Regions from separate parts of the Paenibacillus sp. S25 genome, predicted to be linked through region 2. Evidence: predicted binding sites of a transcription regulator. Region 2 holds the regulator's gene; the other holds the start of a gene.

Region 1 (3,427 bases), 940 kb from region 2:
CGGATGCCTACGTCAACGTCAATGGAATCAATACACGTAGCATGGATGCCAAACAGATCGCTGGGAAGCTATACATTCCTATGAGTCTGCTGAAGGACTATCTGGGCATAGATGCTCAATGGAATGCAGCTCAGAAAACAGTAACGCTGAGTAAAAGTCAGCTAAATCCGATCACAATTGCGTCTCAAACACTTCCAGCTTCAAGTAATGCAAAGGTTTCCTACAAGATTAAGTACCCGCAAATCAGCGGTAGCCAGCTGAATCCTGAGGCTCAACAGGCCATTAACAATGCGCTTAAAAAGCATGCAGAAGGTATATTGGCAGCAGGCAAAAAGATGATGGCTGAGGGAGAGGCTACAACAGAAAGACCGTATGAGTTTGGAAATGATTTTGCGATTGCCTATAACAAGGATGGTATTCTGAGTGTGATTATGCAGGATTACTCGTATACGGGTGGCGCACATGGCATGACGGCACGTAAAGGATATACGTTCTCGCTCGCTGATGGTAAACTGCTGCAATTGTCTGACGTATTGAAGGCAAACCCGAACTACAAAAAGTTCCTCAATGCTGATTTGAAGAAAAAAATCGATGCACTTCAGGCTGGCGAAGGATTCGGCAAATTTAAAGAGCTGGCGGCAGATCAGAATTTTTATGTGACTAACAGTGGAGTAACAATTGTGTTTGATTTGTATGATTATGCGCCATACGCGTATGGAATTCCGGAGTTTACCTATTCGTTCGGTCAATTGCTGCCTCAAGGCGGAAAGCCTTTTGCGGGACAGAATGAATAGTAGAAATAAACAAGTCCAATTGTCTATAACCTAAAAAACAATAAAGCAAAAAAGCTGCCTACCGGATAAGAACATCCGGAGCAGCTTTTTCATTTACCAGTTAACGAGAGGCGAATTACTTCGCTTATACACCTTCTGGAGAGGAGCTAGTTAGCACTTTATCAATAATACCGTATTCCTTGGCATCATCAGCAGACATGAAGTAGTCGCGGTCTGTATCTTTTTCAATGCGCTCCAGTGGTTGGCCTGTGCGATCTGCGAGAATGCGGTTCAGTTTATCCCGCATTTTCAGAATGCGGCGTGCGCGGATTTCGATATCCGTTGCCTGGCCTTGTGCACCACCCAGGGGTTGGTGAATCATAATTTCGCTGTTTGGCAAAGCGAAACGTTTACCTTTGGCGCCTGCATTCAGCAAGAACGCGCCCATGGAAGCCGCCATACCTACGCAAATCGTAGAAACGTCAGGTTTAATGTATTGCATCGTATCAAAAATGGCCATACCAGCTGTAATGGAACCGCCAGGGCTGTTAATATACAAGTGAATATCTTTTTCAGGATCTTCGGCAGCCAAAAACAGCATTTGCGCAATTATAGAGTTGGCTACAACGTCATTGACGTCCGAGCCTAACAAAATAATGCGATCCTTTAACAGTCTGGAATAAATGTCATAGGCGCGTTCGCCGCGGTTACTTTGTTCTACTACCATAGGAACATAGCTCACGTCAAAAAACCTCCCTTAAATATCGTTAGTGGATTTGGTGGACATGCCGATTACACGTCCCTTATTTATAAACTGTTACCGTATTAACCACATGATAAACAATTTCAAACAAAAAGTCAAAGAAAGTCAAACTAATGATTAAAAAAAAGAGCCCTCAGCGCTCTTATTGGTTAAAAGACTATATAGAAGCATTTAAGCGTTCATTTAAAATGGCGCGCCCGCGAGGAATCGAACCTCGATCTCAGGCTCCGGAGGCCTACGTCATATCCGTTGGACCACGGGCGCATAGTTGAATCAATGCAAACAACTAACTAATTAAACAGCTAATTGGAAACAAAAATGATTATATGATATACAGCAGTGAATTGCAAGCTTTTATTAAATGCGCATATTCAGATGAATGGTTGAGAAATATAGGTTCAGATAGACTTGCATGTGGAGCAAATATTGGTTAAGATATACGTGGGACTTAAAAAGTTATCCCGGGACATTTTAAGACCAGTTAGAGATAGAGCATTAGAGACAGAACTTAGAAGTGTGCGGGAGTGGAAAGCATGCGAAAGATATTAGAAATACAGAAGCAGCTTCTGCCCGACCTCATGGATGTTTTGAAAAAAAGGTACACGATCCTGCATCAGATTATGCTGTCCGATGTTGTTGGACGCAGAACACTGGCAGCTTCACTGAACATGACCGAGCGCGTGTTGCGCGCCGAAACCGATCTTCTTAAAGCTCAGGGGCTAATTGAGATTGAGAGTGTAGGCATGAAGGTGAGCAAAGCAGGACTGGATCTGCTGGAACAGCTGGAGCCGATTGCGAACAACTTGTTCGGCCTGTCCCAATTGGAGGACCAGATTCGTCAAGCCTATGGTTTGAGGAAGGTGGTTGTCGTTCCAGGGGATTCGGATGCTTCTCCGTTAACAAAGCAGGAGCTGGGGCGCGCTGGAGCAAAAGCGTTGCTGAGTGTTATGGACGACGAGGATGTGGTCGCTGTAACAGGTGGCACAACAATTGCCGACGTGGCGGAACAACTGGCACTACCTTCTAATGGCCCACTTAAGGGTGGGTGGTTTGTACCGGCACGCGGGGGTTTGGGAGAAAGCATGGAAATGCAGGCCAACACAATTGCTTCCACAATGGCTCGCAAGGTAGGCGCTCAATACCGTCTGCTCCATGTACCGGATTTGCTCAGCAATCATGCTTACAACTCCTTGCTTGAAGATACGAACATTCAGGATATATTGAACCTGATTCGCGAGAGTCGTATCATCATTCACGGGATAGGCAACGCCATAGCGATGGCACATAGACGTAAACTTGATCCCGAAACCTTTGCCCAGATCAGCAGTGAAGGAGCGGTAGCCGAATCGTTTGGTTATTACTTTAACGAAGATGGCGTCGTTGTTCACAGAATGCTGACGCTTGGACTCCGATTGGAGGACATTAGGCGTACCGATACGGTTCTAGGTGTAGCTGGAGGCAAAAACAAGGCGGCCGCTATTCATGCGGTACTGCGTTTCGGGCAAGAAGACATTCTAGTCACCGACGAAGGCGCTGCTGTTGAGATTGTAAGTCGTTATTTAAATGATTAATATAGGATTTATGAATAGTGTTGTCTTGACGGGCTTTCGGGTCTGTCTTGAATATATAAAACTAAACTAAACGAACTTTGGGAGGAACTCACTCATGACAGTTAAAGTTGGTATTAACGGTTTCGGACGTATTGGACGCCTTGCTTTCCGCCGGATTCAAAATGTGGAAGGTATTGAAGTAGTAGCAATCAATGACTTGACAGATTCCAAAATGTTGGCACATTTGTTGAAATATGATACAACACAAGGTAATTTCCAAGGACAAGTAGAAGTACATGACGGCTTCTTCAAAGTAAACGGTAAAGAAGTTAAAGTTTTGG
Region 2 (3,427 bases):
CGAAGTTATGGAGATCAGACAATTACAACGTGAGGAATTTGAAGCGGCTATTGAATTATCTCAATATGCTTTTCAGTTTACAATGTCCCTGGAGGATCTGGAAAAATCCAAGAAGAAATTCAAACCAGAGCAAACATGGGGAATATTCGACGGACATGACTTGAATGCTAAATTGACTTTGTTACCCCTACAGGTATACATAAACGGTCAGGTTTTTGATATGGGGGGCATTGCTGGTGTGGCAACGTGGCCAGAAAAGCGTCGCGGAGGCATGGTGTCACGTTTGTTGACGCATGCGCTTGAAGAGATGAAGTCTGCGGGACAAAGCCTTTCTTTTCTGCATCCATTCTCCTTTGCCTTCTATCGTAAATTTGGTTGGGAAACGTATATTGAATATAAAAAGTACGTCATTCCCATTGATAAATTCCCTGCAAAACTTAAAACAGAAGGTACAGTCAAACGTGATGTCAAAGATATTTCAGAACTGGACCAAGTGTATCAAGCGTATGCATCTCGTTATAATGGCACGCTGGTACGAGATAAGGAATGGTGGCAAGAGCGGATTTTAAATGAGAACTATCGAACTGCGGTATATTACTCAGAAACAGGCGATCCTCAGGGATATGCGCTATACAAAATTGAAGATAAACAGTTGAATTGTGATGAGTTGGTATATGAAAATGAGACGGCTCGTCGGGCTTTATGGACTTATTTTGCAAATCATGACTCAATGATAGCCCAAGGTAAATTTAATTACGTTCCAGCAGATGACAATCTACCATTTTTACTCGATGATCCACGAATTCAACAAGAAACTGTGCCTTATTTTATGGGTCGTATTGTGGATGCAGCTGCTTTTATAGAAAGATACCCTTTTGAACAGATTGGAGAAGAAACAAGTTTAACCTTAAATCTGACTGATCGGTATGCTCCATGGAATGATGGATTATGGAGATTAACGATTACTACGGAGGGGCAAGGACATCTGGAGAGAGTGGATATAAGCAATTCATCTGAAAACGCCATAGTAGCTGACTTGAAACTTGGGATTCAGTCACTGATGACTCTGATGCTTGGTTACCAGCAGGCTGATGATCTGTATAAATGGGGGCGTATTGAAGGCAGCAGTGAGTCTGTGTCTGCCATTAAACGTGTAATACCGGTAAAACAAACGTTCTTATTGGATTTTTTCTGATAAAGGCCATTTAGTTCTTCTTAGGCTTCATCTTTCAGGGAGCATGACTTGTGTGGTTATCAAAATTTTCAAAACTCTTTCTGTAATGGGAAGAGTTTTTTTATGATATTGTATAAAACATAATTAGATTGCGAAAAATGGTATTGACCCCTTGGCAAAAATGAATAATGTGCTATAATATGAATATAGTCAAAGAAAGTCAAAGTCAATCAAACCTCGTGTGATTCTGTAGAAGTATTATGTTGATGGATTGGCTGTATAAGGTAATTTTGATAGCAAAGAAGTAAATGAGGATCGAAATGATTTGCGTATAGTTAGGAGCTGACTCTTATGAACATAAGAGAAGTGTATGATTAATCGCAAATAAAGGCCACACTAGAGACAAAACGGTACAATTCCAATGGATGTAGATAAGGCAATAGCCTGAATACAGCTTAGATTCGTGACTTTACCGTTTGGTTAAGTTCAATATACGGCGGACTCTGTGGAGCGTAAAATGTACTTGAATACTTGCGTTTCCGTTAGTGGAGGATGATGAAATGCGCAATGTTTCCGATATTATTGAACAATATTTGAAGAGTATATTGCTGGAAAGTCCCCAAGGTTTAGTGGAGATTCAGCGCAATGATCTGGCTGATCGCTTTTCCTGCGTGCCGTCGCAAATTAATTATGTAATTAGCACCCGGTTTACGCTGGAAAAAGGCTATGTAGTGGAAAGTAAACGCGGTGGCGGGGGCTACATTCGTATTCAGCGGATTCAGCTGCCTGCACAGCATGCCATCCATACACATCTTCATCAGAGCATCGGGGAGGAAATAAGCCAATCGGCAGCCGAAGGACTGATTTATCAGTTAGAGGAAGCCCATTTTTTAAGCAAAAGGGAAGCTAATCTAATGAAGGCTGCTTTATCAAGGGATACATTATTACTGAAGCTTCCCTATCGTGATCAACTGCGAGCAAGATTGCTTAAGGCTATGCTGATCTCGTTGCTGGCGACCAAATAGTATGTGAATAGAGACTAACGTTTGGATGTAGGGATTGGTATAAATCCTGACATTGAAGGAGGTGCTTTTATGCTGTGCCAAGAATGTAATATGCGGCCGGCAACTTTGCATTTCACCAAAATTGTGAATGGCGAAAAGACAGAGTTTCATATTTGTGAGACGTGTGCCAAGGAAAAAGGGGAGATGATCCCTGGAACACCTAACGGCTTTTCGATTCATAGCTTGTTGTCGGGGATGTTGGATTTTGACTCCAGTACAAAGAGCCAGTCTCCAGGCCACAGTGGTCCGCAGAACCTGCAATGCAAGGATTGTGGCATGACCTATGCACAGTTTAGTAAGCTGGGACGTTTCGGATGCCCATCGTGCTATCAATATTTTGATAGTCGTCTGGACCCTCTGTTCAAGCGTGTGCATGGCAGTACGAATCATGTTGGTAAAGTTCCGGTTCGCACTGGAGGCCGACTGAAGGTTAAACGGCAAATTGACGATTTGAAAAAAGAGATGCAACAGCATATTGTACAGGAAGAATTTGAATCAGCTGCTGAGCTTAGGGATCAAATCAGAGAGCTTGAAAAAGAAATGACTGAAGAGTAAAGTTTGTGAAGAGTAGGAGGGATGCGTAATGCCCAATATTCGGTTTACGGAGAAGCCGCTAAGTGACTGGATGCGTGGTGATGCTGCGGATTCGGAGATTGTCATTAGCAGCCGGGTGAGAATTGCGCGTAACTTGCAGCATCTGCCTTTTCCCATGCTTGCTACCAATCAGCAGTCGGAAGAAGCACTTCAACGCTTGACGGATATCCTTCAGTATGATGATTTAGGCGGTTTTGGTACTTTTCATACGTTGAAAATATCCGAGTTGGATGAGATCGACAAGCAGGTGCTGGTTGAGAAGCATTTGATAAGCCCAAATTTGGCGAACGAATCTCGTAACGGTGCTGTTTTAATTAGCGATGATGAATCGGTTAGTGTTATGATAAACGAAGAGGATCATCTGCGTATCCAGTGCTTATATCCGGGATGTCAGGTTAGGGAAGCTTGGGAACGCGCTATGGTTATTGATGATGCATTTGAAGCGCATGTTGATTATGCATTTGATGATCGGAGAGGTTTTCTGACCAGTTGTCCGACGAATGTCGGCACAGGTATGAGAGCTTCGGTGATGATGCATTTGCCTGCATTAGTTATGACTCATCAAATCAATCGTATATTGTCTGCTGTTTCACAG

Evidence for each region. The regulator CtsR, encoded in region 2, represses protease genes until heat stress. The targets are predictions, from matches to a motif close to ATGGTCAATAAAGGTCAAACA.
Region 1: a site for CtsR is predicted at 1,628-1,648, ahead of clpP (ATP-dependent Clp endopeptidase proteolytic subunit ClpP). Genes of this name have one in related genera too.

The regions. Positions count from the first base shown of each region.
Region 1 is NZ_CP073683.1:214,273-217,699, forward strand. Features, by position in the region: gene KAI37_RS00945 (PdaC/SigV domain-containing protein) at 1-794, shown strand, start outside; gene clpP (ATP-dependent Clp endopeptidase proteolytic subunit ClpP) at 919-1,515, opposite strand; tRNA gene KAI37_RS00955 (tRNA-Arg) at 1,726-1,800, opposite strand; gene KAI37_RS00960 (sugar-binding transcriptional regulator) at 2,070-3,107, shown strand; gene gap (type I glyceraldehyde-3-phosphate dehydrogenase) at 3,202-3,427, shown strand, end outside.
Region 2 is NZ_CP073683.1:5,232,277-5,235,703, reverse strand. Features, by position in the region: gene KAI37_RS23025 (GNAT family N-acetyltransferase) at 8-1,195, shown strand; gene KAI37_RS23020 (CtsR family transcriptional regulator) at 1,735-2,199, shown strand; gene mcsA (protein-arginine kinase activator protein McsA) at 2,269-2,793, shown strand; gene mcsB (protein-arginine kinase McsB) at 2,822-3,427, shown strand, end outside.